Regions from separate parts of the Leclercia sp. CFBP8987 genome, predicted to be linked through region 3. Evidence: predicted binding sites of a transcription regulator. Region 3 holds the regulator's gene; each other region holds the start of a gene.
What was found. The regulator sigma-54, encoded in region 3, starts transcription at its own class of promoters, with help from an activator protein. The targets are predictions, from matches to a motif close to GTTGGCACANNTTTCGCTNT.
Positions count from the first base shown of each region.

Region 1: a site for sigma-54 is predicted at 1,618-1,637, ahead of norV (anaerobic nitric oxide reductase flavorubredoxin). Genes of this name have one in related genera too.
Region 2: a site for sigma-54 is predicted at 2,589-2,608, ahead of SOM40_RS06100 (amino acid ABC transporter substrate-binding protein). Genes of this name have one in related genera too.
Region 4: a site for sigma-54 is predicted at 1,442-1,461, ahead of SOM40_RS14670 (branched-chain amino acid ABC transporter substrate-binding protein). Genes of this name have one in related genera too.

Region 1 is NZ_CM188255.1:3,866,159-3,874,168, reverse strand. Features, by position in the region: gene norW (NADH:flavorubredoxin reductase NorW) at 1-124, opposite strand, end outside; gene norV (anaerobic nitric oxide reductase flavorubredoxin) at 121-1,569, opposite strand; gene norR (nitric oxide reductase transcriptional regulator NorR) at 1,759-3,273, shown strand; gene gutQ (arabinose-5-phosphate isomerase GutQ) at 3,270-4,235, opposite strand; gene srlR (glucitol operon DNA-binding transcriptional repressor SrlR) at 4,228-5,001, opposite strand; gene gutM (transcriptional regulator GutM) at 5,065-5,424, opposite strand; gene srlD (sorbitol-6-phosphate dehydrogenase) at 5,533-6,312, opposite strand; gene srlB (PTS glucitol/sorbitol transporter subunit IIA) at 6,328-6,690, opposite strand; gene srlE (PTS glucitol/sorbitol transporter subunit IIB) at 6,703-7,662, opposite strand; gene srlA (PTS glucitol/sorbitol transporter subunit IIC) at 7,659-8,010, opposite strand, start outside.
Region 2 is NZ_CM188255.1:1,295,279-1,303,288, forward strand. Features, by position in the region: gene gltK (glutamate/aspartate ABC transporter permease GltK) at 1-509, opposite strand, end outside; gene gltJ (glutamate/aspartate ABC transporter permease GltJ) at 509-1,249, opposite strand; gene SOM40_RS06100 (amino acid ABC transporter substrate-binding protein) at 1,408-2,316, opposite strand; gene lnt (apolipoprotein N-acyltransferase) at 2,728-4,266, opposite strand; gene corC (CNNM family magnesium/cobalt transport protein CorC) at 4,272-5,150, opposite strand; gene ybeY (rRNA maturation RNase YbeY) at 5,254-5,721, opposite strand; gene SOM40_RS06120 (PhoH family protein) at 5,718-6,764, opposite strand; gene miaB (tRNA (N6-isopentenyl adenosine(37)-C2)-methylthiotransferase MiaB) at 6,916-8,010, opposite strand, start outside.
Region 3 is NZ_CM188255.1:4,306,819-4,314,828, reverse strand. Features, by position in the region: gene arcB (aerobic respiration two-component sensor histidine kinase ArcB) at 1-688, shown strand, start outside; gene elbB (isoprenoid biosynthesis glyoxalase ElbB) at 918-1,571, shown strand; gene mtgA (monofunctional biosynthetic peptidoglycan transglycosylase) at 1,568-2,293, shown strand; gene npr (PTS phosphocarrier protein NPr) at 2,290-2,562, opposite strand; gene rapZ (RNase adapter RapZ) at 2,559-3,413, opposite strand; gene ptsN (PTS IIA-like nitrogen regulatory protein PtsN) at 3,459-3,950, opposite strand; gene hpf (ribosome hibernation promoting factor) at 4,033-4,320, opposite strand; gene rpoN (RNA polymerase factor sigma-54) at 4,343-5,776, opposite strand; gene lptB (LPS export ABC transporter ATP-binding protein) at 5,824-6,549, opposite strand; gene lptA (lipopolysaccharide ABC transporter substrate-binding protein LptA) at 6,556-7,110, opposite strand; gene lptC (LPS export ABC transporter periplasmic protein LptC) at 7,079-7,654, opposite strand; gene kdsC (3-deoxy-manno-octulosonate-8-phosphatase KdsC) at 7,651-8,010, opposite strand, start outside.
Region 4 is NZ_CM188255.1:3,021,149-3,029,158, forward strand. Features, by position in the region: gene tyrP (tyrosine transporter TyrP) at 1-447, shown strand, start outside; gene SOM40_RS14665 (YecA/YgfB family protein) at 526-1,194, opposite strand; gene SOM40_RS14670 (branched-chain amino acid ABC transporter substrate-binding protein) at 1,623-2,744, shown strand; gene SOM40_RS14675 (ABC transporter permease subunit) at 2,845-3,759, shown strand; gene livM (high-affinity branched-chain amino acid ABC transporter permease LivM) at 3,770-5,071, shown strand; gene SOM40_RS14685 (ABC transporter ATP-binding protein) at 5,068-5,943, shown strand; gene SOM40_RS14690 (ABC transporter ATP-binding protein) at 5,940-6,656, shown strand; gene SOM40_RS14695 (phosphoethanolamine transferase) at 6,669-8,010, opposite strand, start outside.

The DNA.
Region 1 (8,010 bases), 440 kb from region 3:
TGTACTCGTCCATGCTGTCCGCGGCGATCAGCGTCAGCGGGACGTTCGCATCCTGTTTACGGATATTTTTCACCAGCTGGCGGGCGGCGAAGCCCGAGCCGATAATCACGATACCGTGGCTCATTTTGCCTCCGATGCCAGTTCGTCAAAGACGTCTTTACCGAGGGAACATTCCGGGCAGAGGAAGTTATCCGGCACGTCGCTCCACGGTGTGCCTGGGGCGACATCCTGCAGCGGTTCGCCGAGGGCTGGATCGTAGATCCACTGGCAGACGCTGCACTGCATGCAAGGGCCGAGGTCGGCGGCCGCCGCGGCGGCACAGGCGCAGGCTTCCTGTTCTGGTGTGGCTTTAGCGGTCGCTTCAGGCAGCGGAGCGAGCGCCCACTGACGTGCAATGTCGCGGCCGTGCTGACGGCAGATTTCCAGCGCATCCAGATCCGGACGCCATTTCGCCTTCAGGCTCATCGACATTTCAAAGCCCGCATCCTGCAGTCGGGTAGAGAGACGGTCAACCGCGCCGCCGCTCCAGCCGTGGGAGCCGAAGGCGCTGGCGCGTTTGTTGCGGAAGCGCAGGCCGGTCATCTCTTCCACCAGGCCAGCAATTTTCGGCATCATCACGTTGTTCATGGTGGAGGTCCCCACCAGCACCCCTTTGGAGCGGAAGACGTTGGTCAGAATGTCGTTTTTGTCGCTGCGCGCCACGTTAAAGATCTTCACCGCCACGTTCGGATCCACTTCGTTGATGCCCTGGGCAATCGCGTCGGCCATCATGCGAGTGTTGTTGGACATGGTGTCGTAGAAAATGGTGATGCGGTCTTCCTGATAGTCTGCCGCCCATTTCAGGTACTGCTCGACGATCTGGGTTGGGTTCTCACGCCATACCACGCCGTGGGAGGTGGCAATCATATCCACCGGCAGATTGAAGCCGAGGATTTCAGTAATTTTTGGCGTCACCAGACGGCTGAACGGGGTCAGGATGTTGGCGTAGTAGCGCTGGCACTGCTCGTACAGTTCAGCCTGATCCACTTCGTCATTGAACAGACGTTCGTCGCAGTAGTGCTGGCCGAAGGCGTCGTTACTGAACAGTACGGCGTCGCCGGTCATGTAGGTCATCATGCTGTCCGGCCAGTGCAGCATCGGGGTTTCAACGAAGATCAGCTGTTTGCCGTTACCGATGTCCAGTGAATCACCGGTTTTCACCACGTTGAAATTCCACTCCGGATGGTGATGGTGACCATTGATGGAGTCGATGGCGTTGTTGGTGCAGTAGATCGGGGTGTCCGGGATGCAGGACATCAGTTCGGTCAGGGCACCGGCGTGATCTTCTTCAGCATGGTTAATGATGATGTAGTCGATATCGGCCAGATCGATTTCACTGCGCAGGTTTTGCACGAACTCACGGCTGAATTTATGATCGACGGTGTCGATCAGGACGTTTTTTTCTTCCCGGATGAGATAGCTGTTGTAGCTGCTGCCGCGCAGTGTTTTGTACTCCGTCCCGTGAAAATCACGTACTTCCCAGTCACGTTGACCAACCCAATGAATATTGTTTTTAACCAGAATAGACATAGCAACCTCAACTTAATACAGCGAAATTAAACGAAAGATGTAATGGTAATTGCAGGTTGCGTGCCAACTTTTTAAATCATTGATTTTAAAATAAATTAAAAATAATAACCCCTCATGGGTAGTCAATTTGACTGTCATTGATATAGTCTATATGACAAGATGCATTGTCAAAATGACAGTGAGGCGAAAATGAGTTTTTCTGTAGAGGTGCTGGCGAAAATCGCCATTGAGTTACAGCGCGGTATCGGCCATCAGGATCGCTTTCAGCGGCTGATCTCCACCCTGCGTCACGTGCTGGATTGCGACGCCTCGGCGCTGCTGCGCTATGAAGGGCGGCAGTTTATCCCGCTGGCGATCGACGGCCTGGCGCAGGACGTGCTGGGACGGCGCTTTACCCTGGAAGGCCACCCGCGGCTGGAGACCATCGCCCGCGCCGGGGATGTGGTGCGCTTCCCGGCCGACAGCGACCTGCCCGATCCCTACGACGGGTTAATCCCTGGCCAGGAAAGCCTGAAGGTGCACGCCTGTATCGGCCTGCCGCTGTTTGCCGGGCAGAACCTGATTGGCGCCCTGACCCTGGACGGCATGTCGCCGGACCAGTTCGACACCTTCAGCGACGAGGAGCTGAGGCTGATTGCTGCCCTCGCCGCCGGGGCCCTGAATAATGCCCTGCTGATTGAACAGCTTGAGAGCCAGAACAGCCTGCCCGTGGGCCCGGCGGTGTTTGAGCAGGTGAAAAACACCGAGATGATCGGCCTGTCGCCGGGCATGATGAGCCTGAAAAAAGAGATTGAGATTGTCGCCGCCTCCGACCTGAATGTGCTGATTGAGGGCGAAACCGGCACTGGCAAAGAGCTGGTGGCGAAAGCCATCCACGAGGCCTCGCCGCGGGCGGTCAATCCGCTGGTCTATCTCAACTGCGCCGCATTGCCGGAGAGCGTGGCGGAGAGCGAGCTGTTCGGCCACGTCAAAGGGGCCTTTACCGGGGCCATCAGCAACCGCAGCGGCAAGTTTGAGATGGCGGATAACGGCACCCTGTTCCTTGATGAGATTGGCGAGCTGTCGCTGGCGCTGCAGGCCAAGCTGCTGCGGGTGCTGCAGTATGGCGATATCCAGCGGGTGGGCGACGACCGCAGCCTGCGGGTTGACGTGCGGGTGCTGGCAGCCACCAACCGCGATCTGCGCGAAGAGGTGCTGGCAGGCAACTTCCGCGCCGACCTGTTCCATCGCCTGAGCGTGTTCCCGCTTTCGGTGCCGCCGCTGCGCGAGCGGGGCGAGGACGTGGTGCTGCTGGCGGGCTATTTCTGCGAGCAGTGCCGGTTGCGGATGGGGTTATCCCGGGTGGTACTCAGCCCCGGGGCGCGTGCGCATCTGCTGAGCTACGGCTGGCCGGGTAACGTGCGCGAGCTGGAACATGCCATCCACCGGGCGGTGGTGCTGGCCCGGGCGGCGCGGCTGGGGGATGACGTGGTGATCCACGCGCAGCATTTTGCCCTGCATGATGAGAGCACCCCTGCGGTGACGCCGGAAACCCCGTTAGTGGTGAATCAGAACCTGCGTGAGGCAACGGAAGCGTTTCAACGCCAGATGATTACCCGCGCGCTGGAGCAGAACAGCCGCAGCTGGGCGGCAAGCGCAAGGGCGCTGGAGACCGACGTCGCCAACCTGCACCGGCTGGCGAAACGTCTGGGTCTGAAAGGTTAGATGATGCCTGCCTGGTAGAAATCCTGCAGGTTGATGGCACCACACAGGCGGCCATTTTCGTCCACCACCGGGGCGGCGGTGATTTTGCGCTTCATCAGCAGCTCTTTGGCTTCGATGGCGCGGCTTTCTGCCTTCAGCGTCAGGCCACCAGTGGTCATGGCGCTGCTGACGTTAACTTCCAGTTGGCCGCCGCCCACCAGCCAGCGACGCAGGTCGCCGTCGGTGAAGACGCCTTTCACCTGGTTGTCGTCATCGCAGACCGCCACCAGCCCCAGTCCGGTGCGGCTCAGCTCAAGCATCGCGTCCATCACGCTGGTGTTCAGCTTCACCTGCGGGGTTGCGTCGTCGGTACGCATCAGGTGATGCACTTTGTTCAGCAGACGGGCGCCCAGCGCGCCTGCCGGGTGGGAGCGGGCAAAATCTTCTTCATTAAAGCCGCGGGCCTGCATTACCGCCATTGCCAGCGCATCGCCCATCATCAGGGTGTTGACGGTGCTGGAGGTCGGGGCCAGGTGCATCGGGCAGGCTTCGCGTTCCACCGAAATATCCAGCGTGGCTTTGGCGGCCAGCGCCAGCGGCGATCGGGGTTTACCGGTCATCGCCAGCAGCGCGACCGATTTTTCCTGCAGGCGCGGCAGGATCAGATCCAGCTCTTTCGCCGAACCGGAGTAGGAGATAAACAGCAGCACGTCGCGACTCTCGATCATTCCCAGGTCGCCGTGCAGGGCTTCAGCCGGATGGACGAAAAAGGCCGGGGTGCCGGTGCTGGCAAGGGTGGCGGCAATCTTTTTGCCGATGTGCCCGGATTTGCCGATGCCCGCGACAATCACTTTGCCTTCACACTGGATAATGGTGTTGGCGGCCAGAACAAAATCCTCTCCCAGACGATCCGGCAGGCGGCTGGCTTCCTGCAGTTCCAGCATCAGGGTTTGACGACCTGCGTTGATCAGAAAATCACTCATCTCTCTCTCCGGTTACAATCACTTCGATTCCTTTCTCTTCCAGCGCTTGTTTGAACGCCGGATCGATACCCGCGTCGGTGATCAGCTTATCAACGCTCTCCAGGCTACAGACAATATTCGGGCTTTTACGGCCAAACTTCGACGAGTCGGCCATCAGGATCACTTCCCGGGCGGCATTGCACATCGCTTTACTGACGCTGAACACCTCGTTGAAGGTGGTGACGCCCGCATTAAGGTCGATGCCGTCGGTGCCCATAAACAGCCGGTCAAAGCTGAAATGGTCGAAGGCGTTCTCCGCCAGCTGGCCGTGAAACGAGGCTGATTTTTTACGGAAGGTACCGCCGGGCATCAGGATGGTTTGTTCGTTGTCGAATTCGGACAGGGCGTTGACGATATGCAGGCTGTTGGTCATTACGGTGATGTTATTGAAGCGACTCAGCATCGGCACCATCTGCAGCACCGTACTGCCCGCGTCGAGGATAATGGAGTCGCCGTCATGGATATATTTTACCGCCGCCTCAGCGATTAACGCCTTCTGGTGGGTGTTGATCAGCGTCTTGTGATCGATGGGCGGATCGGCCTCGTCCTTATTCAGCACCACGCCGCCATAGGTGCGGATCACCGCCCCGGAATTCTCCAGGATCACCAGATCCTTGCGGATGGTGGTGCCGGTGGTGTCAAAGTAGTGGGCCAGATCCTCAACCGAACATTTTCCCTGCTTTTGCAGATGGTCGAGAATGGCCGCCTGCCGCTGACGGGGTTTCATAGGCGTTGAGTTCCTCAGGTTGCGAAATGATAATTTCGCAAGCTTATAACGTTCACAACGAAATTATCCATGTTTCAATTTAAGCGCTAATGATAGTGCATCCTGACACAGCGAATCATTGGGAAAGATCACATCAGGCTCTAATTCCTGTAATGCGAGACCGTTAATCGCTGCAATTTTCACCGGTCGGGCAAAGACCGTCAGCCCGCGCATCATCAACGAGTCGCAGACCCGGTGATTATCGTCCAGCGCAACGGCGACAATTACCCGTGGTTTGAAACGTCCGCCGGAGCGACCCACGCCGACACGACCTTTCTGGCAGAGAGCGTCGAATGCGCGGTTAAAGCGGTGGATTTGCCAGCCCCCGAGGGCCAGCTGGCACAGCCAGGCGATAACGGCGACGGTGATTAATGCGGTAACCATGTGTAGCTCCTGTGGAATTGCCGGGTGGCGGCTGCGCCTTACCCGGCCTACGAATAATCTCCCTCTCCCTGTGGGAGAGGGTTGGGGTGAGGGCATCAGCCCGCACAATCAGAACATCACCTGCCCGCCGGTGATATTGATCGACTGCCCGGTGCAGTAGGAGGCTTTCGGGCTGGCATAAAACAGCAGCATGTTCAGCACGTCCTGATAGTCGCACCCGCGCTTGAGCGGCACTTTATCGATGTAATACTGCTCCACCTGATCCGCTTCGATGCCAAGCTTAGTGGCATACTGCGGCAGCAGGGACTGGAACATCGGCGATTTCAGCAGGTTGCCGAGCATCAGCGAATGCACGGTAATGCCGTACTCCGCCAGATCCAGCGCCAGGGACTGGGTCAGCCCCACGCCGCCGAACTTGGCCGCGCTGTAGCCGGAGTTATGCTTGCTGCCCACCTTGCCGGATTTGGAGTTGATCTGAATAATGCGCCCGGCAATGCCGTCGCGGATCATCAGGCGCGAGAACTCCCTGGCGCAGAGGAAATAGCCCACCAGGTTCACCTGCAACGAACGGTCGAAATCTCCCAGTTCCACGTCGCCGATAAACGCTGCTTTGGCGATCCCGGCGCTGTAGACCAGCAGATCGACCCGGCCAAAAATCTCATTCACCCCGTGCGACAGCGCCATCACGCTCTGCTCGCTGGTGGCGTCGGCGCCAAAACCATACGCCTTGCCTTCACCAAATTCCTTATTGATCCCGTTGGCGACCCGGGCGGCTTTTTCGCTCTGAATATCCACCACCGCCACGCGATACCCTTCTGCGGCCAGCCCGCGGCAGAGAAATTCCCCTAAGGTTTGTCCCCCGCCAATGACAACTGCAACCTGTTCCATGTTTCTCTCCTTTAATTACGCCACAAATTTCAATACACAACCGGCTGCAACCGCCTGCGGAACCGGCCCGGCAACGTGCACGGTGCCCGGGTATTCCGCCGCAGTCTGGCCATCAAAACGCAGGGTGATATGCCCCAGCTCGCGCAGGTTTTGCTCCGCGACATCGCCCACCGCCGTCACCGGATAACGCGCATCGCCCAGGGTGAGCTGGCTGCCAGGCCGCAGCTCACCCTGCAGCTCGCCGTGACAGTGGATAAAACAGAACTCCTCGATATCCGCCGGAGCCCCTTCACGGAAGGTGATCAGCATCTGGTCGCTCAGCGCGTCCGGGGCGCTCTGGCCGATGCGGGTAATGGTGGTCTGGTAAATTATGGTCATGACGAATTCCTCTTATTGATAGATAAAGCCAGAGACGAACCAGGCAATCAGGACGGTGGGCGCGCCGGTCAGGAAGCGGCTCACCAGCACGGAAGGAACCCCGACGCGGACGGTGTCCTGGCGCGCTTCGGCCAGCGACAGTCCCACCGGGATAAAGTCGCAGGCGGCCTGGGCATTAATGGCAAACAGGGCGGGCAGGGCGAGGTGCGGGGGAATATTGCCGAGCCCGATCTGCACCCCAATCAGCACGCCGATCACCTGGGCAATCACCGCCCCGGGGCCGAGGAATGGCGACAGCAGCGGGAAAGAGCAGATCAGCGCCAGGGTTACCAGCCCGAGCGGATGGCTGGCCAGCGGGGCGAGGCCGTGGGCGATCCAGTCCCCCAGACCGGAGGCCATGATGATGCCGATCAGCGCCGAGACGAAGGCCATAAACGGCAGGATGGTTTTCAGCACTGTGTCGATGGTGTCGCGTCCGGACTGGAACAGCACCGCCACCGCGGAGCCCATCCCCATCCCGACTTTTGCCAGCAGGCCGTCGCTCTGCTCGGTGATCTTCTTGCTGGTGTCGTACTCGCGCGGGGCGCTCTGTTTTGCCGGGGCGGTACCTTCTGCCAGGGTGATGTTCTCTTCTTTCACGCCGGAGACGTAGATGTCCTCCAGGATGTACTGCGCCAGCGGGCCGGATTTACCCGTCGCATGGATATTGACGGTGGGAATACGGCGTTTCGGGTAGATGCCGCAGCGCAGGGTGCCGCCGCAGTCGATCACCGCCACGCCGATCTCTGCTTCCGGCGGCTCGCCCTCTTTAAAGCCGTCTACCGCTTCCCAGCCGGTGAGTTCGCGCAGCTTGTCGACAATCGCCGGGCGGGTGCCCGCGGTGATATAGACGATCTTTTTGTTTGCTGTGGCGTCGAGTTCCAGCGGGCCGCCCCAGCCGCCCACGCCTTTTTCAATCCGGATACGGGTCATGCTGTGGCTCCTGCAAGCTGGACTTTCTGTTCAAGCTGGATGCCCATTTTCTTTTCGAAAATGGCGGTGGTGAGATCGGTCACCCAGCCGCGGAAGAAGTTGGTCAACAGGCCGACCAGCAGGTAACTCACCGCCAGCGGGCCGAGCGGCAGGCCGAGGGTGGTCAGGCCGCTGGCGATCCCCAGATAGACGAACAGCTCGCCGGGGTTAATGTGCGGAAACAGACCGTTCATGGAATGACAGCTGTAGGACGCCGCGGCGTAGTAGCTCGGCTTGTAGCGCTCGGGCATAAAGCGCCCGAGGCTCAGGGTCATGGGGTTACAGAACACGAAGGTGCCGATGCAGGGC
Region 2 (8,010 bases), 1.9 Mb from region 3:
GAAGTATCCTGGAACAGCACGATGCCCTGGGTCAGCAGCAGTGGAACCATGGCGCGGAACGCCTGCGGCAGAATGATGAGCTTCATCGACTGCCAGTGGGTCATGCCTAATGCCAGGGCGGCACTGGACTGCCCGCGGGAGATACTCTGGATCCCGGCGCGGATAATCTCTGAGTAGTACGCCGCCTCAAACATTGAGAAGGCCACCATCGCCGAGATCAGACGAATATCGGATTTCGGCGACAGGCCAAGCACGTTCTGCAGCAGGCCCGGTACGATCAGGTAGAACCACAGCAGCACCATCACCAGCGGGATGGAGCGAAACACGTTGACGTAGGCCGTGGCAAACCAGGCGACAGGCTTGAAGCTCGACAGGCGCATGACCGCCAGCAGAGTGCCCCAGACAATCCCGATAATCACCGCCGTCAGGGTGATCTTCAGGGTGATGATCAGGCCATCAATCAGGTAGGGCAGGGAAGGAACAATGGAACTCCAGTCAAACTCGTACATTATTTGCCCCCCAGGTTGCCCGGCAGGCGAACTTTACGTTCGACCAGGTTCATCACCAGCATAATCACTGCGTTAATCAGCACGTACGCCAGGGTAATGGCGGTAAAGGATTCCCACGCGTGCGCGGAGTAATCCAGCAATTTGCCCGCCTGCGCGGCCATATCCACCAGACCGATAGTGGAGGCGATGGCCGAGTTTTTCACCAGGTTCATCATCTCCGAGGTCATCGGCGGCACAATCACGCGATAGGCATTCGGCAGCAGAACGTAACGGTAGGCCTGCGGTAAGGTCAGACCCATCGCCAGCGCGGCGTTTTTCTGTCCACGGGGCAGAGACTGGATCGCCGCACGCACCTGCTCACATACGCGGGCAGCGGTGAACAGACCCAGGCAGAGCATGGAGGAGACAAAGAACTGAACGTTAGGATCCAGTTCAGATTTGAACCACATGCCGAGATCTTCCGGCAGCAGTTCCGGGATAACCAGATACCAGGTGAAGAACTGCACGATCAACGGAACGTTACGGAACAGTTCGACGTAGCAGGTTCCCAGCGAGGAGAGAAAACGGTTAGGCACGGTACGCAAAATACCGAACAGCGAGCCGACCAGGAAAGCGATGATCCAGGCGGTGATCGACAGGGCGACCGTAACCTGAAAACCGCTCCACAGCCAGCCAAGATAGGTGGTGTTGCCGAACGGGGCTTGCTGCAGAAAAATGCCCCAGTTCCAGTCGATTGACATAATAAACTCCAGAAAAAAAAGGGTAGCAGCGCTACCCTCGAAGATTGGTGAGAAGCTTTAATATTCGCGCTGAGTGGGGAACGACCACTCAACGTTTAGTCTGTCCGCGCTTCCCGACAATCGAGAGGGCAGGAGGTCCCGCCCCTTAATGGTTCTAATTAGTTAAGTGCTTTGTCATTTGGTTCTTTAAACAGTGCCTTCATGTCGTCGGACAGCTCAAAGTTCATGTTCAGATTTTTTGGTGGGATTGGGTTTTTAAACCACTTATCGAACCATTTCTCTGCGTCGCCGGAGGTCTGAACCTGAGCGATGGTGTCATCAACCAGTTTCTTAAATTCCGCGTCGTCTTTACGCATCATGCAGCCATAGGCCTCTTTGGATTGCGCGGTGCCGACGATTTCCCAGTTGTCCGGTTTCTTCGCTTTCGCGCGCTCACCAGCCAGCAGGGCATCATCCATCATAAACGCGACGGCGCGACCGCTCTCCAGGGTACGGAAAGAGTCACCGTGGTCTTTAGCGCTGATGATGCGCATGTCCATTTTCTTCTCTTCGTTCAACTTGTGCAGCAGCACTTCAGAGGTGGTGCCGGAGGTGACGACCACCGCTTTGCCTTTCAGGTTGTCGAAGTCTTTGATCTCGCCGCCTTTTTTGGTCAACAGACGGGTACCGACCACGAAGATGGTATCGGAGAAGGCTGCCTGTTTCTGACGCTCAAGGTTGTTGGTGGTGGAGCCACACTCAAAATCAAAGGTGCCGTTTTGCAGCAGCGGAATACGGTTTTGTGACGTGATTGGGATCAGCTTCACTTCCAGATCCGGTTTGTTCAGCTTTTTCTTCACCGCGTCAACGATGGCATTGGAGTAAGCCTGAGAGTAACCCACGACTTTTTGCGTGTTGTCGTAGTATGAGAACGGAACAGAGGATTCACGGTGGCCGACCACAATCACGCCGTTTTTAGCGATTTTTTCGAGGGTGCCGCCCGCCGCCGGCGCAGCGTCTTCGGCGTGAACGACGCCTGCAGACAATCCCATCACCAGCATTGCTGTGGCCAGTTTACGTAATTGCATATCCAACTCCTTTTTTATCAGCGACAGGGGCGCATTGATATTCGGTGTGATGTTGTTATAGCTCGCGCGATACGAGTGCAGTGTTATACGTGTTTGTTAACATTTAGTTTGGCTTAATGTAAAGATTTTGCTGCGTTATTGTTTATTTTTGCGAAGCGCGCCGCACCATTCAGAGGCATAAATCCCCCGTTGCACCGTTTCGGTGCTACCGGTGAACAATGCTGGTGCGACAAGGTTGCACGTTAAGCCAAATCGCGTTTGCGTGAATAAATAAAGCAATCGGCGTGCCAGAATTGACCCTCACCCCGACCCTCTCCCTGAAAGGGAGAGGGAAAAAGGCCAGGATGCGGCAAATATGCGAGGACTATTCCCTCTCCCCTGTGGGGAGAGGGTTAGGGTGAGGGGTGAGAATTACTTACGACGCTGACGAAGGCTCATCAGCACGGCACCAAAGCCAAAGAGCACGGTCAGGATCCACAGCGGCCAGTTGCCGGTGCGAGCGTAAGGCGTTAACCCTGTCGTCGGCGTGACCTTTGCCGTCAGCACGTCGCGGGTAAACTGCGGGAGCATGGCCTGAATTTCGCCCTGCGGCCCAATCACCGCGGTAATGCCATTGTTGGTGCTGCGCAGCAGCGGGCGCGCCAGCTCCAGGGAGCGCATCCGCGCCATCTGGAAGTGCTGCCATGGGCCAATCGATTTACCGAACCAGGCATCGTTAGAGATGGTCAGCAGATAATCGGTATCCGGGCGGAAATTATCCCGCACCTGCTCACCGAGGATAATCTCGTAGCAAATGGCGGCGGTCAGCAAAAAGCCGTGCGCGCTCAGCTGAGGCTGAACATACGGACCCCGGCTAAACGAGGACATCGGCAGATCGAAGAATGGCGCCAGCGGACGTAGAATCGACTCCAGCGGCACAAACTCACCGAAAGGCACCAGGTGATTTTTGTTGTAGCGGTTGGTCGACTCATAGCTGTACGGATTGTCTTTCCCCAGCGTGATGATGGTGTTGTAGGTGTCGTAACGGTTCTGCTTGTTCAGACGCGCATCGACAATCCCGGTGATCAGGGTGGTGTCACGGGCGCGCAGCAGATCGTCCATCATGGCGAGGAAACGCTGCTGGTTAATCTCCAGATCCGGGATCGCCGACTCCGGCCAGATAATCAGCTGCGACTTGCCCATCTCTTTCTGGGTCGCATCCAGATAAATTTTCAGGGTGTTGACCAGCTGACCTTCATCCCATTTCAGTGACTGGGGAATATTCCCCTGCACCATCGACACCTGGGTGGCGCGTTGCGGCTCGAGGGTAAACCACTGGATAAAACGCAGCGGGAAGGGCAGGGCAAAGAGGATCAGCGCCGCCGCCAGCGGACGCCAGTTGCGCTGTACCAGCGCCAGTACCAGCAGGCCGCTCACTACCATCAGCAGGAAGTTGATCGCCTCGACGCCCATCACCGGCGCCAGACCTTTCAGCGGGCCGTCGATCTGGCTGTAGCCGAACTGCAGCCAGGGAAAACCGGTCAGCACCCAGCCGCGCAGGAATTCGCTGCACTGCCAGACCACCGGGGCGGCAATCGCCACCCGCAGCCAGCTGGTTTTCGGCCACAGGCGCGAGAGGACCCCGGCGAAGAGGCCGGTATACAGCGAAAGATAGGCTGCCAGCAGCACCACGAGGAAGACATTCACCGGACCCGGCATGCCGCCAAATTGCGCAATACTGACGTAAACCCAGTTAATACCGGAGCCAAACAGGCCGAGACCCCAGACGTAACCAATCGCCGCGGCCTGTACGGGCCGTCGGTTCAGCGTCAGCCCCTGCAGTCCCATCAGGGAGAGGAGCGCGGCGGGCCAGAAGTCATAAGGGGAAAAAGCCAGCGTTCCGCTGGCTCCGAGGATTAGCGCCAGCAGCAGACGTACGCGCTGGCGTTCAAACAGTGGGGCAAATGCCATTTAAATCAATCATCCAGTGTGGGTTGCGGAGCATCGTCCGGCATTCTTACATGAACCTGAATAATACGTCGACTGTCGGCCATTGCGACCTTGAACTGGTAACCGTCTATTTCCACGGTCTCACCGCGCGCCGGAAGGTGACCAAAGGCCTGCATCACCAGCCCGCCAATGGTATCCACCTCTTCATCGCTGAAGTGTGTCCCGAAGGTGTCATTGAAATCTTCGATCGGAGCCAGCGCACGCACGGTCCAGGTGTGGCGGCTCAGCTGACGGAAGTCGATATCCTCTTCTTCGTCATATTCGTCTTCGATTTCACCAACAATCAGTTCAAGAATATCTTCGATGGTGACCAGACCCGAAACACCGCCAAATTCATCGATAACAATCGCCATGTGGTAGCGCTGAGAGCGAAACTCTTTCAGCATGCGGTCAACCCGCTTGCTTTCCGGGACAACCACCGCCTGACGTAGCACTTTTTCCATGCTGAAGGCTTCGGAATCGCTGCGCATAAACGGCAGTAGATCTTTAGCCATCAAAATCCCTTCGATGTGATCTTTATCTTCGCTGATCACCGGGAAACGCGAGTGAGCAGACTCGATGATAACGTCGAGGCACTCATCTAAGGTCTGGTTGCGTTTCAGGGTAATCATCTGCGAGCGGGGGATCATGATATCGCGAACGCGCTGGTCGGCGATGTCCATAACCCCTTCGAGCATTTCGCGCGTATCTTCGTCGATAAGCTCGTTCTGCCCGGAATCACGGATCAGCTCCAGAAGATCGTCACGGTTTTTAGGTTCACCGTGGAACAGCTGGCTCAGAAGGAGGGAGAAAAATCCCTTTTTGCTGTTAGGTGTGTCGCTACTGTGTGAATTGTCGTCGCTCATGGCGTTTGTTAAGGGTTCTCATGTTGATTTAAAACTGCCGTCGCGGACCTTTGTCTGACACGACGGCACATTATGTCAGTCCGGCGCAAAACCGCCGAACAGACTACTCTTTCTCGGCAATGTACGGATCCTCATAGCCCAGAGCAAGCATTATCTCTGTCTCGAGGGACTCCATCTCTTCCGCTTCTTCATCTTCAATATGGTCGTAGCCCAACAGATGCAGGCTCCCGTGCACCACCATATGCGCCCAGTGGGCTTCGAGCGGCTTTTGCTGCTCCTTAGCCTCCTGCTCAACCACCTGCCGGCAGATGATCAGATCACCCAGCAGCGGCAGTTCGATGCCCGGCGGCGCCTCAAACGGGAAAGAGAGCACGTTGGTCGGCTTATCTTTCCCGCGATAGGTCAGGTTCAGGTCGTGGCTTTCTGCTTCATCCACCAGGCGAATCGTTACCTCTGACTCTTCCTGAAACTGAGGGATGACGGCATTCAGCCACGCCTGGAACTGGCTCTCTTCCGGCAGGCCGGAATTGTCTTCACAGGCCAGCTGTAAATCGAGGATCACCTGACTCATTTCTGCTCTTGCTCCTGGGCTTCGCGTTTGCGTTCCGCGGCCTGCTCTGCTTTACGTTTTTGATCTGCTGCTTCCCACGCTTCATATGCCGTGACGATGCGGGCCACCACCGGGTGACGCACTACGTCTTCGCTGTGGAAGAAGTTAAAGCTGATTTCGTCCACTTCGGACAGGACTTCAATGGCGTGACGCAGACCCGATTTGGTGCTGCGCGGCAGGTCGACCTGGGTGATATCGCCGGTGATCACCGCTTTGGAGTTAAAGCCAATACGGGTCAGGAACATCTTCATCTGTTCGATGGTGGTGTTCTGGCTCTCATCCAGAATGATAAACGCATCGTTCAACGTACGGCCACGCATATAGGCCAGCGGAGCCACTTCGATAACGTTACGTTCGATCAGTTTTTCAACCTTCTCAAAGCCGAGCATCTCAAACAGCGCATCGTACAGCGGGCGCAGGTATGGGTCGACTTTCTGGCTCAGGTCGCCAGGCAGGAAGCCCAGCTTCTCGCCCGCTTCAACCGCCGGACGGGTGAGCAGAATACGGCGGATCTCCTGGCGTTCCAGGGCATCCACGGCAGCAGCCACCGCGAGGTAGGTTTTACCCGTCCCCGCCGGACCGACGCCGAAGGTGATGTCATGATCAAGGATGTTGGCGATGTACTGCGCCTGGTTTGGCGTGCGTGGTTTAATGACGCCACGCTTGGTCTGAATGTGGATAGCTTTGCCGAACTCCGGCACGCTCTCTGCGCTCTGCTCCAGTACCCGCGACTCTTTGATCGCCAGATGGATCTGTTCCGGCTCAATATCCTGCGTTTCACCGCGCATCGGGGCGGTATCAACGTACAGGCTACGGAGGATATCCGCAGCGGCATTGACGCAAATGGCGCGTCCGGTGAGTTTGAACTGGTTATCGCGACGATTAATCTCGATACCCAGACGTCGCTCCAGATGTTTGATGTTGTCATCAAACGGCCCGCACAGGCTCAGCAGGCGAGCGTTGTCTGCTGGCTCAAGGGTAATTTCACGTGTATCTATATTCAAACCGTTCCTCTTAATGTCCTGGATGCCATAAGGCAGTGGGTCTGTCTTATGAAAGTATTCACGCCAGAGAATAAAGGCGCAAGCATTGCGAAGGATATGGGGGAGAGAAGAGGGGAAAACAAGGCCTGCCAGAAATGGCAGGCCACAGGCATTATGGCTGATAAACGCCGACGCCCAGATCGCTTTCTTTACGGGTGCGGGCGATCACTGATTCGGGTGACTCGGCGATACGCAGACCCATTTCCTCTTCGGTGCGCACCAGTTTTCCGCGCAGGGAGTTGGTCAGCACTTCAAGGATCTCGATATCAACGAACTTACCGACCAGATCCGGCGTTCCTTCAAAGTTCACCACGCGGTTGTTCTCGGTACGGCCAGAGAGCTGCATGATGCTCTTACGTGAAGTGCCTTCGACCAGTACGCGCTGCACGGTGCCGAGCATCCGACGGCTCCAGGCGTTGGCCTGCTGGTTAATGCGATCCTGCAGAATATACAGACGCTGCTTTTTCACCTCATCCGGTACGTCATCAACCATATCGGCGGCAGGCGTTCCCGGACGGGCCGAGAAGATGAAGCTGTAGCTCACGTCGAAATTCACATCGCCAATCACCTTCATGGTGCGCTCGAAATCCTCGTCCGTTTCACCCGGGAAGCCGACGATAAAGTCTGAGCTAATCTGAATATCCGGGCGGGCGTCACGCAGCTTGCGGATAATCGCTTTATATTCCAGCGCGGTGTGGGTGCGGCCCATCAGGTTCAGCACGCGGTCAGAACCACACTGGATCGGCAGATGCAGGAAGCTCACCAGCTCCGGTGTATCGCGGTAGACATCGATGATGTCATCGGTGAATTCAATCGGGTGGCTGGTGGTGAAGCGAATACGGTCGATGCCGTCGATGGCGGCCACCAGACGCAGCAGGTCGGCAAAAGAGCCGGTGCTGCCGTCGTAGTTCTCGCCGCGCCAGGCGTTCACATTCTGTCCGAGCAGGTTCACTTCACGTACGCCCTGCGCCGCCAGCTGAGCAATCTCGAACAGGATGTCGTCGCAAGGACGGCTGACTTCCTCACCGCGGGTGTAAGGCACCACGCAGTAGGTACAGTATTTGTTGCAGCCTTCCATGATGGAGACGAAGGCGGTCGGGCCATCCGCGCGCGGTTCTGGCAGACGGTCAAATTTTTCGATTTCCGGGAAGCTGACGTCGATGATCGCCTTGCGCTGTCCGGTCCCGCGTACGGCGTTGATCATCTC
Region 3 (8,010 bases):
CAGCAGCGTCGATGTCGCCATGACCGGCAAGGCCGCACTGGAGATGTTCACCCCAGGGGAATACGATCTGGTGCTGCTGGATATTCAGCTCCCGGACATGACCGGGCTGGACATCTCCCGTGAACTGACCAGCCGTTACGCCAGCGACGAATTGCCGCCGCTGGTGGCGCTGACTGCTAACGTGCTGAAAGACAAAAAAGAGTACCTTGATGCCGGGATGGACGATGTACTGAGCAAACCGCTGGCGGTACCTGCCTTAACCGCCATGATTAAGAAGTACTGGGACACCAGTGACGAAGAGGAGAGCACCATGACGACGGTAGATACGGAAAAAGCGCAGTCTTTGCTGGATATCGAGATGCTGGAGCAGTACATCGATCTGGTGGGTCCGAAGTTGATCACTGACGGTGTAGCCATGTTCGAAAAAATGATGCCAGGCTATCTGAACGTGCTGGAGTCCAACCTGACGGCGCGGGATCAAAAAGGCGTTGTTGAAGAGGGCCATAAGATCAAAGGTGCCGCCGGTTCTATTGGTTTGCGCCATCTGCAGCAGCTGGGTAAACAGATCCAGTCCCCGGATTTACCGGCGTGGGAAGATAACGTGGGTGAATGGGTTGAAGAGATGAAGCAGGAGTGGCAGAACGATGTGGCCGTCCTGAAAGCCTGGGTGGAGAGCAGAAAAAAATGACCCCGGCTAAACCGGGGTGCGCGAATACTGCGCCAACACCAGGGAAATCTTGGCTGCGCCTTGATAGGTTATTTTTAGGATAATGGCGTAGCCGGAAAATTCAGGCCGCACGCAGTTAAGATAGCAAATCTTAAATACTTTGTTACATGAATCAGTTAAATGTGTGAAGCACACCGTTTTAATCAGAATTTTTAATGTGCATGTAACATTTTTCGAGAGGGATCGCAGGATGAAAAAGGTCGGCGTAGTACTGAGCGGGTGCGGTGTTTACGATGGTTCTGAAATACATGAAGCGGTTCTGACGCTGCTGGCGCTGGCGCGCAACGGTGCAGAAGCGGTCTGTTTCGCACCAGACAAAACTCAGTCCGATGTCATCAACCACCTTACCGGTGAACCGCTGGCGGAAAGCCGAAATGTCCTGATTGAGGCGGCGCGGATCGCCCGCGGGCAGATCCGTCCGCTCAGTGAGGCCCATGCTGCCGAACTGGATGCGCTAATTGTGCCGGGCGGTTTTGGTGCCGCAAAAAACCTCAGTGATTTTGCCCACCAGGGCAGCGCCTGCCAGGTGGATAGCGATTTAAAAACCCTGGCGCTGCAGATGCATGAGGCCGGTAAACCGCTGGGCTTTATCTGTATCGCCCCGGCGATGCTGCCAGCCATCTTTGATATCCCGCTGCGTCTGACTATCGGCACCGACATTGATACCGCTGAAGCCATCGAAGACATGGGCGGAGAGCATATTCCGTGTCCGTTAGACGATATCGTGGTCGACGAAGAGAACCGAATCGTGACCACCCCCGCGTATATGCTGGCGGAGAACATTGCCGAAGCTGCGACAGGTATTGAGAAGCTGGTCACCCGCGTGCTGGTGCTGACGGCATGAGATTGAAGCGTCCCCGATCCGGCTGGGTAAGACGGATCGTCATTCGTGTCCTGGTGGTGATGGCGGTCTTCTGGGGCGGCGGTATCGCCCTGTTCAGCTTCCTGCCGGTACCGTTTTCCGCGGTGATGATTGAACGTCAGTTGGGGAGCTGGCTGCGAGGCGATTTCAGCTATATCGCCCATTCTGACTGGGTGAGTATGGATGAGATCTCGCCGTGGATGGGGCTAGCCGTTATTGCCGCCGAGGATCAGAAATTCCCGGATCACTGGGGGTTTGATGTTGGGGCAATAGAAAAGGCGTTAGCGCACAACGAGCGTAATGAGAGCCGCATTCGCGGCGCATCAACCCTTTCTCAGCAAACGGCGAAAAACCTGTTTTTGTGGGACGGACGCAGCTGGATGAGAAAAGGATTTGAAGCCGGACTGACGTTGGGGATCGAAACGGTGTGGAGTAAAAAACGCATCCTGACGGTATACCTGAATATCGCGGAGTTTGGCGAGGGGGTGTTTGGTGTCGAAGCTGCTGCCCAGCGCTATTTCCATAAACCCGCTAGCCGTCTGTCGGCATCCGAGGCCGCGCTGCTGGCCGCCGTGCTACCGAACCCCATCCGCTTTAAGGCCAGTGCGCCTTCAGGCTATGTACGCAACCGTCAGGCGTGGATCCTGCGCCAGATGCGGCAGTTAGGCGGGGAAGGGTTTATGCAGGCCAATAAGCTGCATTAATCCTCATCAAAGCCGGCGTTGAACAGCGCAATGACTGCTGCCAGCGCCTCTTCTTCCTGCGGGCCGGTAGCTTCGATTTCGATCTGTCGGCCCTTGGCGGAGTCGAGCATCAGCAGGGCAATTACGCTGTTGGCTTCGGCTTCGGTGCCCTCGTCATTACGCAGCAGAACCTCCGCGTCAAACCCTTGCATCAGTTCAAATAACTTCATCGCCGGGCGTGCATGCATGCCCAGCTTATTGGTGATCTCAACGGTCTGCTTTACGGTCATGTTTTGCGTTTTTCCAGCGTACGATGACGGGACTGCACGTTTTTGCCGCGCGAGCGGAAATAGTCAGCCAGTTGCTCAGCAATATAGACCGAACGGTGTTTGCCCCCAGTACAGCCAATCGCCACCGTCAGGTAGCTGCGATTGTTTGTCTCCAGCATCGGCAACCAGAGTTCAAGGTAGCTGCGCGTCTGATAGATAAAGTTATGCACTTCCGTATGCCTGTCAAGGAACGCGGCGACGGGTTTATCCAGGCCGGTCATCGGACGCAGCTTCGGATCCCAGTGCGGGTTCGGCAGGAAGCGCACGTCAAACACATAGTCTGCATCGATCGGAATACCGTGCTTAAAGCCGAAGGATTCAAACACCATCGTCAGCTCGCGCTCGCGTTTGCCCAGCAGGCGGGTACGCAGCATTTCCGCCAGTTCATGGACAGACATTTCGGAGGTATCAACGATCAGATCGGCGCGGGAGCGCAGCGGCTCCAGTAGATCGCTCTCCTGGTCAATGGCGCTTTCCAGCGACAGGTTTTTGCTGGAGAGCGGATGCAGACGACGGGTATCGCTGTAGCGACGGATCAGCGTGTTGCGATCGGCATCAAGGAACAGCAGCTGAGGTGAAAACGCCTCCGGCAAACTGCTCATCGCCTGCTCAAAGATCTCCGGGGATTCCGGCATGTTACGCACGTCGATGCTGACCGCGGCGGAAATCTGCCGATCGGCCAGTGATTTCGCCAGCTCGGGCAGCAGCACTACCGGCAGGTTATCCACGCAGTAAAAGCCCATATCTTCCAGCGCTCGCAGGGCCACCGATTTTCCGGACCCTGAACGACCGCTGACGATCATCAGCACCATGTACCGTTTCTCCTCAGGACTACAGATGTCAACGCCATCACCCGATTACGCATCATCCTGATTGCCTTCCGTTTCCGTAATGATTTGATAAAGCTCCTCATCGCTCTGAGCCGCGCGCAAACGGCGACAGATGGTTTTATCCGCCAGGCGTTTGGCCACCAGCGAGAGGGTGTGCAAATGTGTTTTGGTCTGATCCGCTGGCACCAGCAGGGCAAACAGCAAATCGACAGGCTGGTTATCAATAGCATCAAAGGCGATAGGTGTTTCCAGCTGAACAAACACCCCTACAGCACGCAGGGTATCCTCTTCAAGTTTGCCATGGGGAATGGCGATGCCGTTGCCGATGCCGGTACTGCCCATTTTTTCACGGGTCAGAATCGCTTCAAATACCACTTGTGGCGGCAGGCTCAGCTGTTTTGCGGCCAGTTCACTGATGATCTCCAGCGCACGTTTTTTGCTCTGGCAGTGGACGGCACTGCGGGTACATTCCTGATTAAGGACACTGCTCAGTTGTAGAGTTGAATCGTTATTCATCATAATTTCACCTAAGCGCTAACTGTACAAAGGGCCCGTTGTGTTTCACAACAGGCCAACCTGCACCCGTTAACTGCCCGGACAATTAGTGTTGTTTCAGTTTATCTTTATGTTTGTTTAGCTGTCGTGCGAGCTTGTCAATCAAGCCGTCGATAGCCGCGTACATGTCTTGTCCTTCCGCACTGGCATGAATTTCGCCTCCGTTGACATGCAGGGTCGCATCCGAGATATGAGTCACTTTTTCCACTTTTAACACAATGTAGACCTGATTGATCCTCTCGAAGTACTGCTCAAGCTTGGCGAATTTTGTATTCACAAATTCGCGCAAGGCCTCAGTAATTTCGACGTTGTGTCCAGTGATGTTGAGCTGCATAGTGTCTTCCTTATCGGTTGTGTCAGACCAGTTGTTTACGCTGGTTTGACGGCGGAATGGATAAAGACTCTCGATACTTCGCAACAGTACGGCGTGCCACCATGATACCTTGATCGGACAGCATGGTGGTTAACTTACTGTCGCTCAGTGGTTTCGCGGGGTTTTCCGCGGCGATCAATTTTTTCACCAGCGCCCGAATGGCCGTCGACGAGGCTTCGCCGCCGCCTTCGGTATTGACGTGGCTGGAGAAAAAATACTTAAGCTCAAAAATACCGCGCGGACTGTGCAGATACTTCTGCGTCGTCACACGGGAAATCGTCGATTCATGCATCTCGACGGCCTGGGCGATATCGGCCAGCACCATCGGCTTCATAAATTCTTCACCCTGCTCAAAAAACGCCTGCTGTTGTTCGACGATGCAGCGGCTGACGCGCAGCAGGGTGTCATTGCGGCTCTCGAGGCTCTTGATCAGCCAGCGCGCCTCCTGCAGATTGCTGCGGATAAACTGGTTATCCGAATCGTTGCGCGAGCTGGTGCACATCGAGGCGTAGTGCTGATTGATTTGCAGGCGCGGGATGCTGTCGGAATTCAGTTCCACAACCCACAGGCCGTTATGCTTGCGCACCAGCACATCGGGAATAACGTACTCGGGCTCGCTGGTCTGGATAGACTGCCCCGGTCGTGGATCCAGCGACTGAATCAGATTAACCGCTTCTTTCAGGATCTCTTCTTTCAGGCGCGTTACGCGCATCAATGAGCGGAAGTCGTGGTTGGCCAGCAGATCCAGATGCTCGCTGACGATCAGGCGAGCCTCTTCCAGCCACGGCGTCTCTTTAACGAACTGCGAAAGTTGAATCAGCAGGCAGTCACGTAAATCGCGTGCTGCGACGCCGACCGGATCGAAACGCTGAACACGCTTCAGAACCGCTTCGACCTCTTCAAGATCGATCTCATCATCACCGATGCTTTCCAGAATGTCGTCCAGCGACACGGTCAAATAGCCGGTCTCATCGACGGCATCGACAATGGAGGTAGCGATGGCGCGATCGGTATCGGAAAACGGCGTGAGCTCCACCTGCCACATCAGGTAATCCTGCAGCGACTGGGTGGTCTCGCCCTGATACACCGGTAATTCATCATCCTGGTAGTCTGCGCGCGTGCCGGATGGCGTGCCTGCGGTATAGATCTCATCCCAGCTGGCATCCAGAGGAAGCTCGTCAGGCATCTCTTTTTGCTCCAGCGCATCAACGCTGTCGAGATTTTCGGTGTCCTGAGTTTGCTGAGTTTCTACCTCGTCGTGAAGATCGGTTTGCTCAAGCAGGGGATTGCTGTCCAGCGCTTGCTGGAGCTCCTGCTGGAGTTCTAGCGTCGACAGCTGCAACAGACGAATGGCCTGTTGGAGCTGCGGCGTCATTGCCAGCTGTTGGCTGAGCCTTAATTGCAAACCTTGCTTCATGTTCAGAGCATTTTTCTCCGTTTACGCGAGACTGAACTTCTACCCTATCAGAGTCTGAAGTCTTCCCCAAGATACACGCGCTTAACATGATCGTCTTCGAGGATCTGCTGCGGTGTGCCGTGGGCAATCAGATGGCCCTGGCTGACGATGTAAGCCCGCTCACAGACCGCCAGCGTCTCACGCACGTTATGGTCGGTGATAAGCACGCCCAGACCACTGTCGCGCAGATGCTCAATAATTCGTTTGATATCAATAACCGAAATCGGGTCGACGCCCGCAAAAGGTTCATCAAGCAGAATAAATTTCGGGTTGGCTGCCAGCGCGCGGGCAATTTCCACACGGCGACGTTCACCACCGGAGAGCGCCTGGCCCATGTTGTCGCGCAGATGTTCGATATGGAACTCTTCCATCAGCTCGTTGGCGCGATCCTGACGCTGCTCGGAGGTCAAATCGTCACGGATCTGCAGCACCGCCATCAGGTTGTCGAAGACGCTCAGACGGCGAAAGATCGACGCTTCCTGTGGCAGGTAACCGATACCGCGACGCGCACGTGCATGAAGCGGCAGCAGGCTGATATCTTCGTCATCGATGATGATGTTACCCGCGTCGCGCGGCACAATCCCTACCACCATGTAAAAGGTAGTGGTTTTACCCGCACCGTTAGGACCCAACAGGCCGACAATTTCGCCGGAGTTGACGGTCAAACTGACATCTTCCACTACGCGACGGCCCTTGTAGGCTTTGGCGAGATTCTTTGCAGTTAATGTTGCCATAACGAATTAGTTACTCTTTTTCTGTGCCGGGGCCTGAGTGTTGTTTTTGTCCTGCAGCTGCGATGGAACCAGGACGGTGGTTACGCGTTTGCCTTTTTCACTGAAGGCCTGCATTTTTTGCTCTTTCACCAGATAGGTGATCTTGTCGCCCTTGATGTTGCTGTCGAGCTGCTCCAGGAACGCATTGCCGGTCAGCACCACGAAGTCTTTCGCCAGCTCGTAGTGCATCTGGGAGGCACGGCCTTTCACCGGCTTACCGTTGTCCTGCATCTGGTAGAAGGTGGCCGGGTTGCCGTAGCCATCGATAATCTCTTTACCGTCTTCCCCGCCAGGACGCGTCACCACCACCTTGTCGGCGTTGATTTTGATGGTGCCCTGGGTCACGACCACATTGCCGGTAAAGGTCACCACGTTGCCCTGCATATCGAGCGACTGCGTATCGGATTCGATATGAATCGGCTGCTCGGTATCACCCGTTACAGCAAGCGCGGGCAGGCTGACGGCCAGCAGCGCGCTGGCAATAACAAATTTAAGGCTGAGTTTGTTTGCTTGGAATTTCATAGGAGGTTCTAACCTTTTCAATCAGCTCTGCGTTCTTGCTGCGTAAGTTCCCGCGCATTCTCAGACCGCTGGAATTAAATGTGGTGCCGTATAACGTAACCAGATCCTGCGACGTGACATCCTGCGTCACAAGGTTAATCTGTGCGTTATCGGTTGTGATTTTGCGCAGCTGTGAGTCTGCGGTCAGCGCATTCACCTCAACATGACCATACAGATAAAGCATACGGTCATTCGTCAGTTTTGCCCGGTCTGATTTAATCGACCAGGTCGGCACTTTATTGGTATCAAACGTGGTCATCACCGGTTGGGTAAACCAGGAGACGCCCTGTTCGGAAAAATACTCAACATGCTGAGCGATAAGGCGATAATTCAAAGCCCCTTCCGGGCTGTACACCACGGTATCGCTATGATCGCTTTTGTATGTTGGATCGTTAGTATTGACCGCCGGCGCTTGTTCGTCGTCCTTGTCAGCGAGATTCACGCCAATCAGTACCAGTGCTACCAGCGAAAGCAGAATAATAACCCAACGTCTGGTTTTACTCATATCGATTGCCCTTTGGCCTCATCAAGCTTACCTTGCGCCAGCAGCAGCAGGTCGCAGACTTCTCTTACTGCGCCGCGGCCACCGTTGATACGGGTGACATAGTCAGCGCGCGGGATCAACAGCGGATGGGCATCAGCCACGGCGACGCTCAAACCCACTTCTGCCATCACTGGCCAGTCAATCAGATCGTCTCCGACGTAGGCGACGTTTTCCGGGGCGATGGCCAGTTTACCAAGTAAGTCCCTGAAAGCGACCATCTTATCGGATTGTCCTTGATAGAGATGGGTAATGCCCAGCGTTTCGCAGCGATCTTCTACTAGTTTAGCCTTACGCCCGGTGATAATGGCAACTTCTAT
Region 4 (8,010 bases), 1.3 Mb from region 3:
AACGGGCTGCTGCAGGCCCTGCGTGAAGTGGTGGCGTCGCCGCACGTGGAGCTGGCGGTACACCTGTTTGCCGACCTCGCCCTGGCGACCTCGTTCCTCGGGGTGGCGCTGGGCCTGTTCGATTACCTTGCCGACCTGTTCCAGCGCAGCCGCACCGTGGGCGGGCGTATCCAGACCGGTGCGATCACCTTCCTGCCGCCGCTGGCCTTCGCCCTGTTCTATCCGCGTGGGTTTGTGATGGCGCTGGGTTATGCAGGCGTCGCGCTGGCGGTGCTGGCGCTGCTGCTGCCGTCGCTGCTGGTGTGGCAGAGCCGTAAGCATCATCCAGCCGGTGATTACCGGGTGCCCGGCGGGAAACCGACGCTGTGTCTGGTCTTCGCCTGCGGGATCGCGATAATCCTCGTGCAGTTTGGGATTGCGGCAGGGCTGCTTCCGGAAGTGGGATAAATGACCGCCGGGTGGCGCTACGCTTACCCGGCCTACGAAACCTGTAGGCCCGTGCAAGCGAAGCGCCGCCGGGCGCTGTTAATGCAGACAGCAGTTCTTGAATTTTTTGCCGCTGCCGCACGGGCAGGGATCGTTGCGACCGACTTTGGTGCCGTTGATCACCGGTTGCTGGGCAACCGGCTCTTGCGGGTTGGCAATCCAGTGATTATACAGGCGCAGCGCCGCCGGACGAATGCCCTCGATGCTCTGCTGGAACTCCTCTTCACTGAAGGTATCCAGACGCTCAAAGTTCTCTTCGGAGCCGTGCAGGGCGATAAGATCCAGATCCTCACGCAGCGACTCTGGCAGGGATGACCAGTCGGTCAGCGCCACGCCGCGCATATAACCGAAGCACCACTCTTCCACCACGGTAAAGGTTTCACCCTCAACATCGTTCATGCCGAACATCGGCTCAAACTGCTCCGGGTAGTCGCTAAGGCGCTCGGCAATATCGTTCAGGTGCTTAAAGCAGAGATCGATAAAGCGGTTCATCTCGCGATCGTTCTTCCAGCGCGGAATGTTTTTCTCGCCGCCCCACACCGCCACCAGCCAGCGATCCGGCTCAACCACCACCGGGCCGGACAGCACCGCGGTCAGCATCCCGTCGAGCTCCGAGACGTCCATTACGGACTCGCCGTCATGACCGTAGGTCATTAAGGTCTCTTCCAGCCACTCCATTTCGGTTTCGTTTAATGGACCTTCGCTCATGGTAAATCTCCTGCAGAATAGAATTGCGTGCAGGGTAACACAGAAAGCAGGCTCAACGGTCCCCTTCCCCTGTTGTTCCGGGGCGCGTTACTGGTGCAATTCCGTCTAAATCGTGACCGTTGCACAACTTATGTGCTTTGTTGTTAATGAGATGTGATCCCCGCTGTAATTTCACTTCATGCCGCCGGGCCGCTTAAAACGGCGCTCTATACTGAAAATTGTCGAAACACAGGCAATACGCTGCCGTTCTGGCAACCATTTTGCTTATTGTTGTGCTGAGGGTCATCACCCTCAGGCAATCTCGCCTGTTTCTGCGGTATGTCGTCCGTTTAGTGCATTACGTTTTGAACACGTTTTGGATTGGGTACGCCTCCGGCGTTCGACTACACAGGGTTGTGCCAAAAAACACTCAGAAAAGGTACATAATAATGTCGCTGAAATTGATCAGAAGTCCTCTCTCTCTTGTGCTGGCAGGGTGTCTGGTGACGGCGTTTTCCGCCCAGGCTGATATCGTGATTGGCGTGGCGGGTCCGTTCACCGGACCGAACGCCACCTATGGGGACCAGTACTGGCACGGCGCGACCCAGGCCGCGGAAGACATTAACGCCGCGGGCGGCATTAATGGCGAGAAGATCAAACTGGTGCAGGGCGATGACGCCTGTGAACCGAAACAGGCCGTCTCGGTCGCTAACCGTCTGGTTGACCAGGATAAGGTCAAAGCCGTGGTCGGCCACTTCTGCTCCTCCTCCACCATGCCAGCTTCCGAGGTCTATAACGACGCGGGCGTACTGGCTATCACCCCCGGCTCCACCAACCCGCTGATCACCGAGCGCGGCATGAGCGACATGTTCCGCATGTGCGGCCGTGATGACCAGCAGGGCCAGGTCGCCGCTGATTTCATTATTGATAAGCTGAAAGCCAAACGGGTGGTGATCATTCACGACAAAGACACTTACGGCCAGGGGCTGGCGGATGCCACCAAAGCGGCGCTGGCGAAACGTGATGTCAAAGACGTGATGTACGAAGGCCTGTCCCGCGGCGAAAAAGACTTTAACGCGCTGGTGACCAAAATCGGTGCCCAGAAACCGGACGTGGTCTTCTTCGGCGGCTGTCACCCGGAAGCGGGCCCGCTGGTACGCCAGATGCGTGAGCAAGGGGTGCAGGCCAAATTCTTCTCCGGCGACTGTATCGTCAACGAAGAGATGGTCACCGCCGCCGGGGGCGCGCAGTACACCAACGGCATCTATATGACCTTCGGCAAAGACCCGCGTCTGATCCCGGAAGGCAAAGCGGTAATCGACAAATTCCGCGCCAGTAAATTCGAGCCGGAAGGCTATACCCTCTACTCCTACGCCTCCATCCAGGCCATTGCTGCGGCCTTTAAAGCCACCGGTGGGGCCGATCCGGCCAAAGCCAGCGAATGGCTGAAGGCCAATTCGGTGGATACCGTGATGGGCAAAAAATCCTGGGGCAGCAAGGGCGACCTGAAAGTCTCTGACTACGTGGTGTATGAGTGGGACGACAAGGGTAAATATAAGGAAGTGCAGTAAGCGGACGGAATCACGCTCAACGTCGGTATGGCGACATACCGACGCACTATAACCCGAGGACCGCAGCGCAACCTGCGGTCTAAAACACGAGCGCGCGATGATGGAAACGTTCTTTCTGCAGCAGTTAATCAATGGCCTGACGCTGGGGTCGGTCTACGGCTTGATCGCTATCGGCTACACCATGGTCTACGGCATTATCGGCATGATTAACTTCGCCCACGGCGAAGTCTATATGATCTCCGCCTATCTCTGCGCCATCGGCCTGGCGCTTCTCTCCTTCTTCGGGCTGGAATCTTTTCCGCTGCTGATCCTCGGCACGCTGGTCTTCACCATCGTGGTGACCGGGGTGTACGGCTGGACCATCGAACGCATCGCCTATAAACCGCTGCGTAACTCCACGCGCCTGGCACCGCTGATCTCCGCCATCGGCATGTCGCTGATCCTGCAAAACTACGCCCAAATCAGCCAGGGGCCGCGTCAGCAGGGAGTGCCTACCATGCTCGACGGCGTGCTGCGCTTTCATATTGGCGAAGGCTTTGTACAGATCACCTACACCAAAGTTTTCATTCTGATCGCCTCGTTCACCGGGATGCTGCTGCTCACCTGGATAATCAGCAACACCCGGCTCGGGCGGATGTGCCGCGCCGTGCAGCAGGATCGCAAGATGGCGTCGATTCTGGGCATCAATACCGACCGGATCATCTCCCTGGTGTTTGTGATTGGCGCGGCAATGGCTGGCCTGGCCGGGGTGCTGATCACCATGAACTACGGCACCTTTGATTTTTACGCCGGGTTTATCATCGGGATCAAAGCCTTTACTGCCGCCGTCCTTGGCGGGATCGGCTCCCTGCCCGGCGCGATGCTGGGAGGCCTGATCCTCGGCATTGCCGAGGCGCAATTCTCCGGGATGGTGAACTCCGATTATAAAGACGTGTTCTCGTTTGGATTGCTGGTGGTGATCCTGATTTTCCGTCCTCAGGGACTGCTTGGTCGCCCTGTCGTGGCCAAGGTGTGAGGGAAAAAAGATGACTGCACAACTCGTTTCGCAACCCGTTGCCCACGACGGTTTTTCCCTAAAACGCTGCATTCTCGACGCCATTTTTGCGGGCATGGTGGCGCTGGTGATTTTTGGTCCGGTGGTGGGCGTGGTGCTGGACGGCTACAGCTTTAACTTCGAAGGACAGCGGCTGGCGTGGATCATCGCCACGGTGATGACCGGGCGTTTTTTACTCAGTGCCTTTTTAACCACCGCGCCGGGCCGACGGGTGATGGCCCGCTTCGACAACGATAATACCGGGGTTTACGTTCGCCCGCCGGAGTACAAAAGCCGGATGCGCTGGATCCTGCCCCTGATTATCGCCCTGGCGGTCTGCTTTCCGTTCGTCGCCACCAAGTACGTGCTGACGGTGGCGATCCTTGGCCTGATCTACGTCCTGCTCGGCCTCGGGCTGAACATCGTGGTCGGGCTCGCGGGCCTGCTGGACCTCGGCTATGTCGCCTTTTACGCCATCGGTGCCTATGGCCTGGCGCTGGGCTATCAGTATCTGGGGCTCGGCTTCTGGTCCATGCTGCCTCTGGCGGCGCTGATGGCCGCCGCGGCCGGGGCCTTGCTCGGCTTCCCGGTACTGCGCATGCATGGCGACTATCTGGCGATTGTGACCCTCGGCTTCGGGGAGATCATCCGCCTGGTGCTGAACAACTGGCTGACCTTTACCGGCGGGCCAAACGGCATCTCCGCCCCGCCCCCGACCCTCTTCGGGCTGGAGTTTGGTCGACGGGCAAAAGATGGCGGCGTGCCGTTCCACGAGTTTTTCAACCTGACCTTTAACCCTAACCTGAAGTTCATCTTTATCTACGCCATTCTGCTGCTGGTGGTCCTGCTGGTGCTCTACATCAAGCACCGCCTGACGCGGATGCCGATTGGCCGCGCCTGGGAAGCGCTGCGCGAAGACGAAATCGCCTGCCGCTCCATGGGCCTCAATCATGTCCTGGTCAAGCTGTCGGCCTTTACCCTCGGAGCCTCTACTGCGGGCATAGCGGGAGTATTCTTCGCCACCTATCAGGGGTTTGTTAACCCCACCTCGTTCACCTTCTTTGAGTCGGCTCTGATCCTCGCCATCGTGGTGTTAGGCGGGATGGGCTCCACCCTCGGGGTAGTGCTGGCGGCCTTCGTGCTCACCGTTACCCCGGAGCTACTGCGCACCTTCGCGGAGTATCGGGTGCTGCTGTTTGGCGTATTAATGGTGGTGATGATGATCTGGCGGCCGCGCGGGCTAATCCGCATCAACCGCAGCGGCTTTGCGGTACGCAAAGGAGTGGCGCCATGAACGGGACCATCTTAAGCGTCGAGCATCTGATGATGCACTTTGGCGGCATCAAGGCGCTCAACGACGTCAATCTCGAGGTGCAGCGCGGGTCCATCACCGCCCTGATCGGGCCGAACGGCGCGGGAAAAACCACAGTGTTCAACTGCCTGACCGGGTTTTATAAGGCCTCCGGGGGCAATATTCTGTTCAATACCCGGAGCAAAACCACCAACGTGATCCAGATCCTCGGGCAGAAATTCCAGCCGGGAGACTGGATCAACCCGGCGCAGTTCGGCCAGCGTCTGTTCTACAAGATGTTTGGCGGCACCCACCTGGTGAACCGCGCCGGGCTGGCGCGCACCTTCCAGAATATCCGCCTGTTCCGCGAGATGTCGGTGGTGGAGAACCTGCTGGTGGCGCAGCACATGCGGGTCAACCGCAACCTGCTGGCCGGGGTGCTGAACACTCCCGCTTACCGGCGGGCAGAAAGCGACGCCCTCGACCGGGCCTTTTACTGGCTGGAAGTGGTGGATCTGGTGGATTGCGCCAACCGGCTGGCGGGGGAGATGTCCTACGGCCAGCAGCGGCGGCTCGAGATTGCCCGGGCCATGTGTACCGGGCCGGAGATGATCTGTCTCGATGAACCGGCCGCCGGGCTCAACCCGGTGGAGACCCACACGCTGAGTAACATTATCCGTTTCCTGCGCGATCGCCACGACATTACGGTGCTGCTGATCGAACACGATATGGGGATGGTGATGGAGATATCGGATCACATTATCGTGCTCGACCACGGGGATGTGATTGCCCAGGGCAAACCGGCACAGATCCAGCACGATGAAAAAGTCATTGCCGCCTATCTGGGCACCGATGAGAGCGAGGTCAGTGTATGAGTGAGGCAATGCTGGAGTTTCATCAGGTGGATGTCTATTACGGTGTGATCCAGGCGCTGAAGCAGGTGTCGTTGCAGGTCAACGCCGGTGAAACCGTGGCGCTGATCGGCGCTAACGGGGCGGGAAAATCGACCCTGCTGATGTCGATTTTCGGCCAGCCGCGGGTGCGCAACGGGCAAATCCTGTTTTGCGGGGAGGACATTAGCCATAAATCGACCCACTACGTCGCCTCAGGGGGCATTGCTCAGGCCCCGGAGGGGCGGCGCATCTTCCCCGATATGACCGTCGAAGAGAACCTGCTGATGGGCACCATCCCCATCGGCAACCAGTTTGCGGCAGAGGATCTGCAGAGCATGTTTGATCTCTTTCCGCGCCTGAAGGAGCGGCGTAAACAGCGGGCAATGACCATGTCCGGCGGCGAGCAGCAGATGCTGGCCATCGCCCGGGCGTTAATGAGTCGGCCAAAACTGTTGCTGCTGGATGAGCCGAGCCTGGGGTTAGCGCCGATTGTGGTGAAGCAAATCTTCCAGACCCTGCGGGAGCTGGCGCGTAACGGAATGACGATTTTCCTCGTCGAGCAGAACGCGCACCATGCGCTGAAGCTCTCCGATCGCGGGTATGTGATGGTCAACGGCCAGATCCGCCTGAGCGGCAGCGGCGAGGAGCTGCTGGGCAATCAGGAGGTCAGAAAAGCCTATCTGGGGGGCGCCTGACCGGGGGCAAGATCAGTGGAGATCGTCAGGAAGCTGCGCGTAATCCACTTTTTGCAGCTTAAAGTTCATCACCCAGGGCGTGCCGGCATCCTGCTCCGAGACAAAGGGGTATTTCGGGGTTATCTCTTTCGCCTCGATCCCGGTCCAGACCGAGAAGAAATCGAGAAAATCGTTGGCAGAACGCCGGGCTTTAATCAGGCGATGTTCTTTGTCGTCGCTGGACATTATCATTAAGGGCACCTGATAGTTTTGCTGGAAGGCATCGCCATGGGCCATATATTGTCCGCCGGTCAGACGGGCTTTATAGGTCAGGCCGTGGTCAGAGAAATAGACCATCGAGAAACTGTCACCGCTATTTTGCAGCTGCTCATAAAGCTTTTTTAACAGGGTATCGGTCTGGGTGATGCTGTAGATGTAGCAGGAGGTCTCTTTCGACTGCACAAACTCGAGGTATTTCCCCTGGGTGCGCTCGCAGGCCTGCGGGTGTGAGCCCATCAGATGCAGGACGATCAGCCGCGGCTCGGTACGCGGGGCAGACAATACCTGCTGCGTCATCTGCAGCAGGGCTTCATCCCGCGGGTTATTTTCATCTTCGTAATAGCCTTTGCGCAGAAACTGTACCTCATCCGCACGCTTCGCAATGCTGGCGATGGCGGTATCGTACTCGCCAATTTGCCCCTGATTAGAGAACCACCAGGTGCGGAACCCGGCGCGGTTCGCCAGGGTGACGATGTTATTCTGGTACTCCGGGCTCCCTCCGCTCACCCGGCTCAGGGAGTGGCCCAGCGAGGTTTGGGTGGAGGCGCTGGCGGAGATAAAATCCGTGAATAACGTGCCATTAACAGCGCTGGCAAAGGGCGTGTTATTCCACTGCCCGCCAAAGGCACCCAGGGCATCCCGCCGTGCGCTTTCGCCGATCACCATCACGTAATTGTGGTAGCGGGGCTTCACCGCCAGCACGGTCCAGTTGTCCTTCATCTTCGCCAACTCCAGCATATGGGCCTTTTCCTGCACCACTTCCTGGTTGTTGATCACCACATCCTTCACGAAGCGGAACACCGGATAACCCACATCCAGCAGGGTGAAGTTTCCCCAGTAGACGAGGTTTTTCGCCGGGGTCATAAAGAAACAGGCCACGCTGAAGGCCAGACACAACATATCCAGGCGGCGCCAGGGCTGTTTTGGCCCAATTTTACGCGCCAGCGCCACCCCGCCTAACGCCAGAATGACTACAGAGACCAGATAGCTGTGCCACGGGAATATGGTGAGGGTCTCGACGGATTCATTGACGTTGGTGGCGTGGAGCGCCAGCAGGGTATTGAAATTCGGTGCGCCATAGGCCTGTTGAAAGGGG